DNA from 2 places in the Brevibacillus sp. genome. Region 1 is predicted to be linked to the other one. Evidence: riboswitches for the same ligand, from Rfam matches in the RefSeq annotation. Region 1 holds a riboswitch; the other holds the start of a gene.
The links. A riboswitch is a leader RNA that binds a small molecule or an ion and turns the genes downstream of it on or off. The one in region 1 is predicted to bind S-adenosylmethionine.
Positions count from the first base shown of each region.

Region 2: it holds a riboswitch for S-adenosylmethionine, as region 1 does, so the genes downstream of both, DEP07_RS04790 (homocysteine synthase) here and DEP07_RS17285 (pyridoxal phosphate-dependent aminotransferase) in region 1, are expected to answer to the same signal.

Region 1 is NZ_DOTK01000053.1:79,157-82,998, forward strand. It holds gene DEP07_RS17275 (LysR family transcriptional regulator) at 1-80, shown strand, start outside; gene DEP07_RS17280 (hypothetical protein) at 118-588, opposite strand; gene DEP07_RS17285 (pyridoxal phosphate-dependent aminotransferase) at 805-1,986, opposite strand; SAM riboswitch class I at 2,071-2,184, opposite strand; gene DEP07_RS17290 (MDR family MFS transporter) at 2,281-3,561, opposite strand; gene moaC (cyclic pyranopterin monophosphate synthase MoaC) at 3,565-3,842, opposite strand, start outside.
Region 2 is NZ_DOTK01000022.1:11,215-15,056, reverse strand. It holds gene DEP07_RS04805 (YqzG/YhdC family protein) at 1-122, shown strand, start outside; gene DEP07_RS04800 (SCO family protein) at 125-748, opposite strand; gene DEP07_RS04795 (rhodanese-like domain-containing protein) at 830-1,141, opposite strand; SAM riboswitch class I at 1,704-1,812, shown strand; gene DEP07_RS04790 (homocysteine synthase) at 1,903-3,204, shown strand; gene DEP07_RS04785 (ArsR/SmtB family transcription factor) at 3,439-3,842, shown strand, end outside.

The DNA.
Region 1 (3,842 bases):
TCATGCCTTATCCGGTCCAGAGCTTCATCCGGTTTTTGCAGCATCAACGCCCGCACGCAAAAAGCCCCTCTCCGCTGTAAAAGGGAAAGGGGCGATTATGTAAATCAAATAGCTATTCTACGCGATGCGAACAACACGAGCCTTTTCTGCTTGCGGCAAGAAAGACAAGTCTACGTGTCCGCGTGCTTCATCCAGTCCGATGTCCTCTGCCAAAAGCAGCGCTTCTTCCTGGAAAGTCGGCGTACAGCTTCCTTCGTTCAGCTCACAGAGACGCTTCAAACGCTTCAAGCGATCCGCGCATTTCTCTGCACGCATGCATTCATTGGTCAGCTCACATACATTTACATGGCGCGCATCTGCGATCATGCTGATATCATCTACGTGCACAATCAGCCGCTTGCCTTCTTCTGTGACGAATCCGATCGAGCAAAAATGCGCACCTGACATTTCCAAACGAGTGAGAACCGCATTGGCAAAAATCTCTCCCGTGCGCAGTCGAACCTGAGCTGCTTCAATGGCTCCACCGATCTTCCGCTCGTTGGCGATCACCGTATACATGTCCGTGTAACCGTTAATCTGATAGCGCATAGTACCCTCCCGCTCTTGCTGAGATCAATTATCATTACCATCCTATAATGAAAATCATTATCTGTCAACGGTGAGAATGATTTTTATTCGCCTTGCCTGTCTTGGTTTCCAAAACGCATGGCCCTTACATTTTACCCAGAAAATCTCCTGCTATTCCCCTGATTCCCAAACAAAAACCGCACTTCCTCATGTAGGAAAGTGCGGTCCGTTCTCATCCTATTTGGTATTGGCAAACAGTCCTAATTTCTCAATGCGCTGTACCGCTTCGGCCAGACGTTCTTCACTCGACAACAGCGCGGCGCGAACGTATCCTTCCCCGGTAGGGCCGAAGCCGTCACCGGGAGCAACGACGACATGCGCTTTTTCCAAGAGCAAATCGGAAAACTCGATGGAAGTGAATCCGGCTGGAACCGGGAGCCAGGCAAAAAACGAGCCTTGGGACGGCGGCGCTTGCCAGCCGATGCGGTGCAGATTGGAGAACAAGGCGTTGCGTCTGCTTTCGTAGACAGCCACCAAATCCCGAACGCATTGCTGCGATTCGGTCATCGCGGTTACCGCGGCCATTTGCACAGCACCGAACAGGCTGACGAAATAATGATCCTGAATCAAATTGATCAGTCTCACCAGCTCGCGGTTGCCGACCATCGCCCCTACGCGCCAGCCAGCCATGTTGTACGTTTTGGACAAAGTGTAAAACTCGACACCGACCTCTTTTGCCCCTGGCACCTGCATGAAGCTGACCGGCTTTTTGCCGTCGTAGCTGATCGCGCCGTAGGCAAAGTCGTGGCAGACGACGATCTCATGCTTGCGGGCAAATTGAATCGTTTCCTCGTAAAATTCAAACGGCGCATTCACCGCTGTCGGGTTATTCGGATAGTTCAAAAACATCAGCTTGGCCCGATCCAAATCGGCTTGCGGAATTTTGCTGTAGTCCGGCAAAAACTGATTTTCTGCTGTCAGCGGCATCATCGACATCCGACCATTGACGACCGCCACACCCGACCAGTAATCCGGATAGCCCGGGTCCGGTACGAGCGCGACGTCGCCTGCGTTCATCAGCACCTGGCAAATTTCCACCAGTCCTGTTTTGCTGCCGAACAAAACCGCTACTTCTTCTTCCGGATCAAGGTCTACGTCAAATTGTTGTTTGTACCAGTGCGCAACAGCCTGCTTCAGTTCCAGTCGGCCGGAAAAAGGCGGGTACTTGTGGTGAAGCGGGTTGGCTGTATGTGCTTGCAGCGCTTCTACAATGTGGGGAGGAGTCGGCAAGTCCGGGTTTCCCTGCCCCAGGTTGATCACATCGTGCCCGTTGGCGATGACTTTATTTACTTTCGCTACCAGCGTCGCGAAAAATTGGGTTGGCAGCCGGTCAATCATGTCGGAAGGTTGGATACGCATTTCTCTTCAGTTCCTTTCTTTTCGCCCATACAGCAAAAACCCCCTTTTTCCGTACAGAAAAAGGGGGAGATCAGCTTGGTCACGTCCTTATCTGTCAGGAATACTCCTGCTGGAATTGGCACAGCATCTGCATCGCTACACGCGCAGATCCGCTGCCGGGCTTCATAGGGCCAGTCCCTCCGCCTCTCTTCATAAGTAAATCACACGGAATATACTGTTTTTAATCTTCTTCATACTACATTGCCTGCTCTCGGCGTGTCAAGATGCTTCCCCGCAGGCGCTCGCCTTTTTTCGCTACATCTTTTCTGCGGTTGGCACAGCCACCTTTTGACGGCGATTCAAAAACGTTGTGTGGAAGGCGAAAAACGCCACGGACAAGAGCGCAAGCCCTGCCATGATGTACAAAAGCCCTTGCGCCTGAAAGTGCTGGAAAATGATCGCGCCGAGCAACGGTCCGAGCATCCGCCCTGCCGAGCCTGTTCCCGCGATCAGCCCTTGAATAAAGCCTTCCCGTCCTGCTGGCGTAATTTGTGCGGCTACGGCAGGAACGGCTGGCCAGACGAGCATTTCGCCCAACGTCATGATAAACATCGCGGCGACGAAGCCCGCATAGGAGGTCGACTGCGACAAAATCAGCATCGACAAGGCAAAGACGTAGGAGCCGAGCAGCATTTGCGCTTTCAGCGTGCGGGCAAAGCGGCGAATGACCCAGGCGATCAGCGGTTGACCAAACAGGATCAAGCCGCCGTTCAACGTCCACAGCAAGCTGTACTGGCGCAAGGAGATGCCCAAAGATTGCATGTAGGTCGACAACACCGTCGTCCATTGCACGTACACAATCCAGCTGATCAGCAAGCCGCTGCACAAAAACAGCAAGGCTCCCCAAACCACTTTTCGCGTTGGCTGAAGCTCTCCTGCGCCATGTGCGCCAAGCTGTTCGTCAGCATCGGTCTTGCTCGTGTCCGACTCGCCCGCTGGCGAAGCAGGCAGCGGCCGATTCTCCGCCGCTTTCAGATGGCGCGGCAAAAAGATCACGAAGATGGCGAGAACGATCATTTGCGTGAGTGCGTTCCCGAAAAAGGTCCAGGAAAACGATACGCTCGCCAAAAGTCCGCCCAGCGCCGAGCCTGCCGCCACTCCCGCATTCAACGCGACGTAAATCATGTTGATTCCTTTGCGCCCGCCTTCCGGCCACAAAACGACCGCCAGCGCGTTCATGACAGGAGACAGCGTTCCGTAGAACAGCCCGTTTAACAGCAGCAGGATCGTATACACGGTAAAATCGTGCGTAAGTCCAAGACCGATTGTAATCAAAATAATGCCGACAGAGCCGATTATGATCGTCCGCATTCTTCCCCAGCGGTCAAACAGCATGCCACCCGTGATGCTTCCGATCAAAAACGCGCCCTGGTTCAATAACAGCAAAAAACCCGCTACAGGCAGCGGCTTCCCCAAGTAATCGTGAATGTAAATCGTGACGAGCGGCCATATACATGCCATACCCGTAGAAAAAATGATGGCAGCAACCGCCAGAAGACGAATGCTGCTCGGATAGGATTCCCATTTCTGTCTCATGATCTAGTTCTCTCCCCGACGAAAATCGCCGTTCTTCCCGCCTGATTTGCTCAACAGACAGGTCGGCCCGATGACCATGCCTTTGTCCATCGCCTTGCACATGTCGTACACCGTAAGAGCAGCAACGCTTACCGCTGTCAAAGCTTCCATCTCGACGCCTGTTTTTCCGGTCGTCCGCACGCTTGCTTCCAGGCCCAGCGTCGTCTCGTTTTCAAACGTGAAGCGAATATCAATCCCGGTCAAGGAAAGCGGATGACACATCGGAATGATGTCCCACGTCT
Region 2 (3,842 bases), on a different contig from region 1:
CAGAGGAGACGTTCAAGCTCTTGCTCCAGCAGGGCAATCGCAGGTGGGCGCTTCTTGTGCATATTGAATTTGAAAACCAAACGGAACGAGTCGTGAACATCACGTACGAAGAAACCGTCTGAGTCTAGTCAGCGAGCTGTTCCATTTCTTTCATCATTTGCTCCATGTCCATGTCCGCCGCCATGCCGTAAGCACGGCGCATGTTGCCGTCACCGTCGACGAGGAACATGCGTGCGGTGTGGGCAAAAGAACCGTCAGGCTGCTTCAGTACCGCAATCCCGAAGTCTTTCGTTACTTTTTCCACCGCCTGGGCATCTCCGCGCAAAAACTTCCAGCCGCTTTGATCAGCCTTGAACTTCGCTGCATACTGCTGCAAAACCTCAGCCGTATCAAAGTCGGGGTCGAAGGTGATCGAGACAAACTCAACCTTGTCGCCGAACAGCTTTTTCTCCTTCAACTGATCCTGAAGCTTGGACATGTTGTACGTCGTTGCCGGGCAAATATCAGGGCAATTGGTAAACATGAACTCGACAAGGCGCACCTTGCCTTTGCCTTGCGAGAACGTATAGGAAGTTCCGTCACTGTTGTCCAACGAAAAGTCCGCGATCGGCTTCATCACCGGAATCGGATCTTTTGCCAAGTATTTGTAGCCGAACACACCTACAATCGCAAGGATAATCAAGCCTGCCAGCACCGTAAACCAATGGCGCTGCAACGCTGACCCTTGTTGCTGTGCTCCTTCACTCACGATTTCCTGCCTCCCCTGCACATCTCATGCGCCATCCCGCTTTGCTTGCAGCGGCGAGCAGCGCACATTTTCTCTGTCTTTCTAGACTTCTTTTTCCCCAGGCCATGCCAGCATTCCGCCTACCATATTGGCAGCGTCAAAGCCAAGCTCACACAAATATTCAGTTGCCCGGTGGCTGCGTGCGCCGCTTCGGCACACCATGATGACCGGAATGTCTTTGTCCAGCTCGTCGGTGCGATGCGGCAAAAAGCCGAGCGGAATCAGCTTGGCCTCTTTGATATGGCCTTCGTTCCACTCCTCCACCTCGCGTACATCAATCACCTGAAGCTGTTCTTTTGCCGCGAGCTTTTCCAGCAGCTCTTGTGGTGTAATTTCCTTCACGCCATGGCTCATCGCGTTTTTTCCTCCTATATGTACAATCGTTTAGTCGTTTTCTGCCATTTCCATCATATCATAGGCCCCAGGCGTTTTCTAACGGCGGGAGCTGCGAAAGCGCCGAGATATAGGGGCAATTTTGTGACAGCAAGGCTCGGTTGCTTGCAAGTTCAAAGAATTTACAAAAATGACCATAAAATTATAAAATTACAAGTAAAAAACCATGTCTGCCAGTTCATGAAAAAGAACGCTGATAATTGATGAAGCTTAGCGTGAGGGGGAGTTATTTCTATGATGTATGTCCTTGGAATTTTGGCTGTTTGCACTCTGGCTGCGGTCCTCTTGTATGCCAAAAAAGGAAAACAATCTCGTGAGGCAACTCATTTGGTTTCAGATGAAGGAAACCCTCATACAAACCATGTAAACAGAGCTTACCAGACAGGCTCTCTGGATCTTATGGGCAACAGCATGAACGGGTAAATCTTTAAAATCCACAAAATCCACCCCGATAACTTAATCATTTGATGTTGACAGCGAAGTATGGTTTTTCATACAATTATGACAACAACTGAAAGCTACATTTTCATCAAGAGCGGTGGAGGGACAGGCCCTATGAAACCCGGCAACCAGCAAGCGAGTCTTGCGCGGTGCTAATTCCTGCAGAATCCATAGATTCTGAGAGATGAACGCACACCCGTGCATAGCCGGAGCCTTCTTCTACTCAGGAGAACGCTCCGTTTTTTTATTTCCTTACCCCCATATAAAAAGGAGAGATGATCATGTCTGACCAACAACAATGGAAACCGGAAACGCTCGCCGTACACGGCGGACAGGAGGTAGACCCGGTAACAGGCTCGCGCGCGGTTCCGATCTACCAAACGACTTCCTACGTCTTCCGTGACACGGAGCATGCTGCCAACCTGTTTGCTTTGAAAGAGTTTGGCAACATCTACACGCGCATCATGAATCCGACCCAAGACGCATTTGAAAAGCGCGTCGCTCTGCTCGAAGGCGGCGTAGGTGCGCTGGCAACCTCTTCCGGTCAGGCAGCCATCACCTTCTCGATTTTGAATATTGCGCAAGCGGGCGACGAGATTGTCGCATCCAGCAGCTTGTATGGCGGGACGTACAACCTTTTTGCCCATACGCTGCCACGCCTGGGCATCAAAGTACACTTTGTGGATCAGTCCAATCCGGACAACTTCCGCGCGTTCATCAACGATAATACCAAGGCGCTCTTTTGCGAGACGATCGGCAACCCTCGCATCGACGTGGCCGACTTGCAGGCAATTGCGGACATCGCGCACGAAAACGGCGTGCCGCTGATTGTCGACAATACATTCGCTTCGCCAATCCTGACCCGTCCGTTCGAGCACGGAGCTGACATCGTCGTTCACTCCACGACCAAATTCATCGGCGGACACGGCACGGCGATTGGCGGCATTATCGTAGATTCCGGCAAATTCGACTGGAACAACGGCAAATTCCCTGGTCTGACGACGCCAGACCCAAGCTATCACGGAGTCGTTTATACAGAAGCAGTCGGCCCGCTCGCCTACATCATCAAAGCGCGCGTGCAACTGCAACGCGATATCGGCGCTGCCGTAGCTCCTATCAACTCTTTCCTGTTCCTGCAAGGTCTGGAGACACTCCACCTGCGCATGGAGCGCCACAGCCAAAACGCACTCGCGGTAGCGAAATTCCTCGCCGAGCATCCGGCAGTGGAATGGGTCAGCTACCCAGGTCTTGAAGGCGACGCCAACTACGCACTCGCGCAAAAATATTTGCCAAAAGGCGCTGGCGCCATCCTCACCTTCGGCATCCGCGGCGGCGTGCAAGCAGGCAAAACATTGATCGAATCCGTAAAGCTCTTCTCTCATTTGGCAAACGTAGGCGACTCCAAGTCGCTCGTTATCCATCCGGCGAGCACGACGCACCAGCAAATGAACGAAGCGGAGCAATTAACGGCAGGAGTAACTCCCGGATTGATCCGTCTGTCTGTCGGAACAGAGGCGATCGAAGACATCATCGGCGATTTGAAGCAAGCTTTGGAAGCAGCTGTTGCCGTGAGCAAGGTATAGGTTTTCCTACAACACCATACCTTTTCATTCAAGCGAAAACGAAAAAACCACTCTCGTCAGGGAAGTGGTTTTTTCGTTTTTTTGTGTCTTTCACTGGATAGTCTCAACTAAATCAGCAGAGAAAAAAGAACAGATGCGAAAATCATTGAACTATTCATTCTAAATAACTTGAATTAACAGTTCGAATATTTTAGAATTTGATCTATGAAAAAAATGGGAAAAGGGTGATCCGCTTTGAAAATATGGAACATCGGCAGTGCACGCACCACCTACCAGCTCGACTTCGCTTGCTCACCGCTTTTTGAAGCCGCACTCGGAATCGCCGTCGCCACTTACGATCAAATTCACCACACGCTGGAGCATCCGCCTGAGCACTGGAGCAGCATGCTGAGCGCGCTTCCGCAATCCGTCCAGCTTGAAGTTGATTACGCCAAAAGGCACAACACTTGGAAGACGTTGCTGCAACTGCTCCACCACCAGCCTTTTGCCGATCTCGAATCGTTTTTGCGTGTTGTCAGCGAGCTGTCGGCAGAAGAGTTGCGCTACCACGCCCTGCCTTTTTTGGGCCAGGAACGACAGCAAGCACGCGAAAATGCCGCGCAGGGCAGCTCAGCAGACGCCGAGCTTTTGCAGGCAGC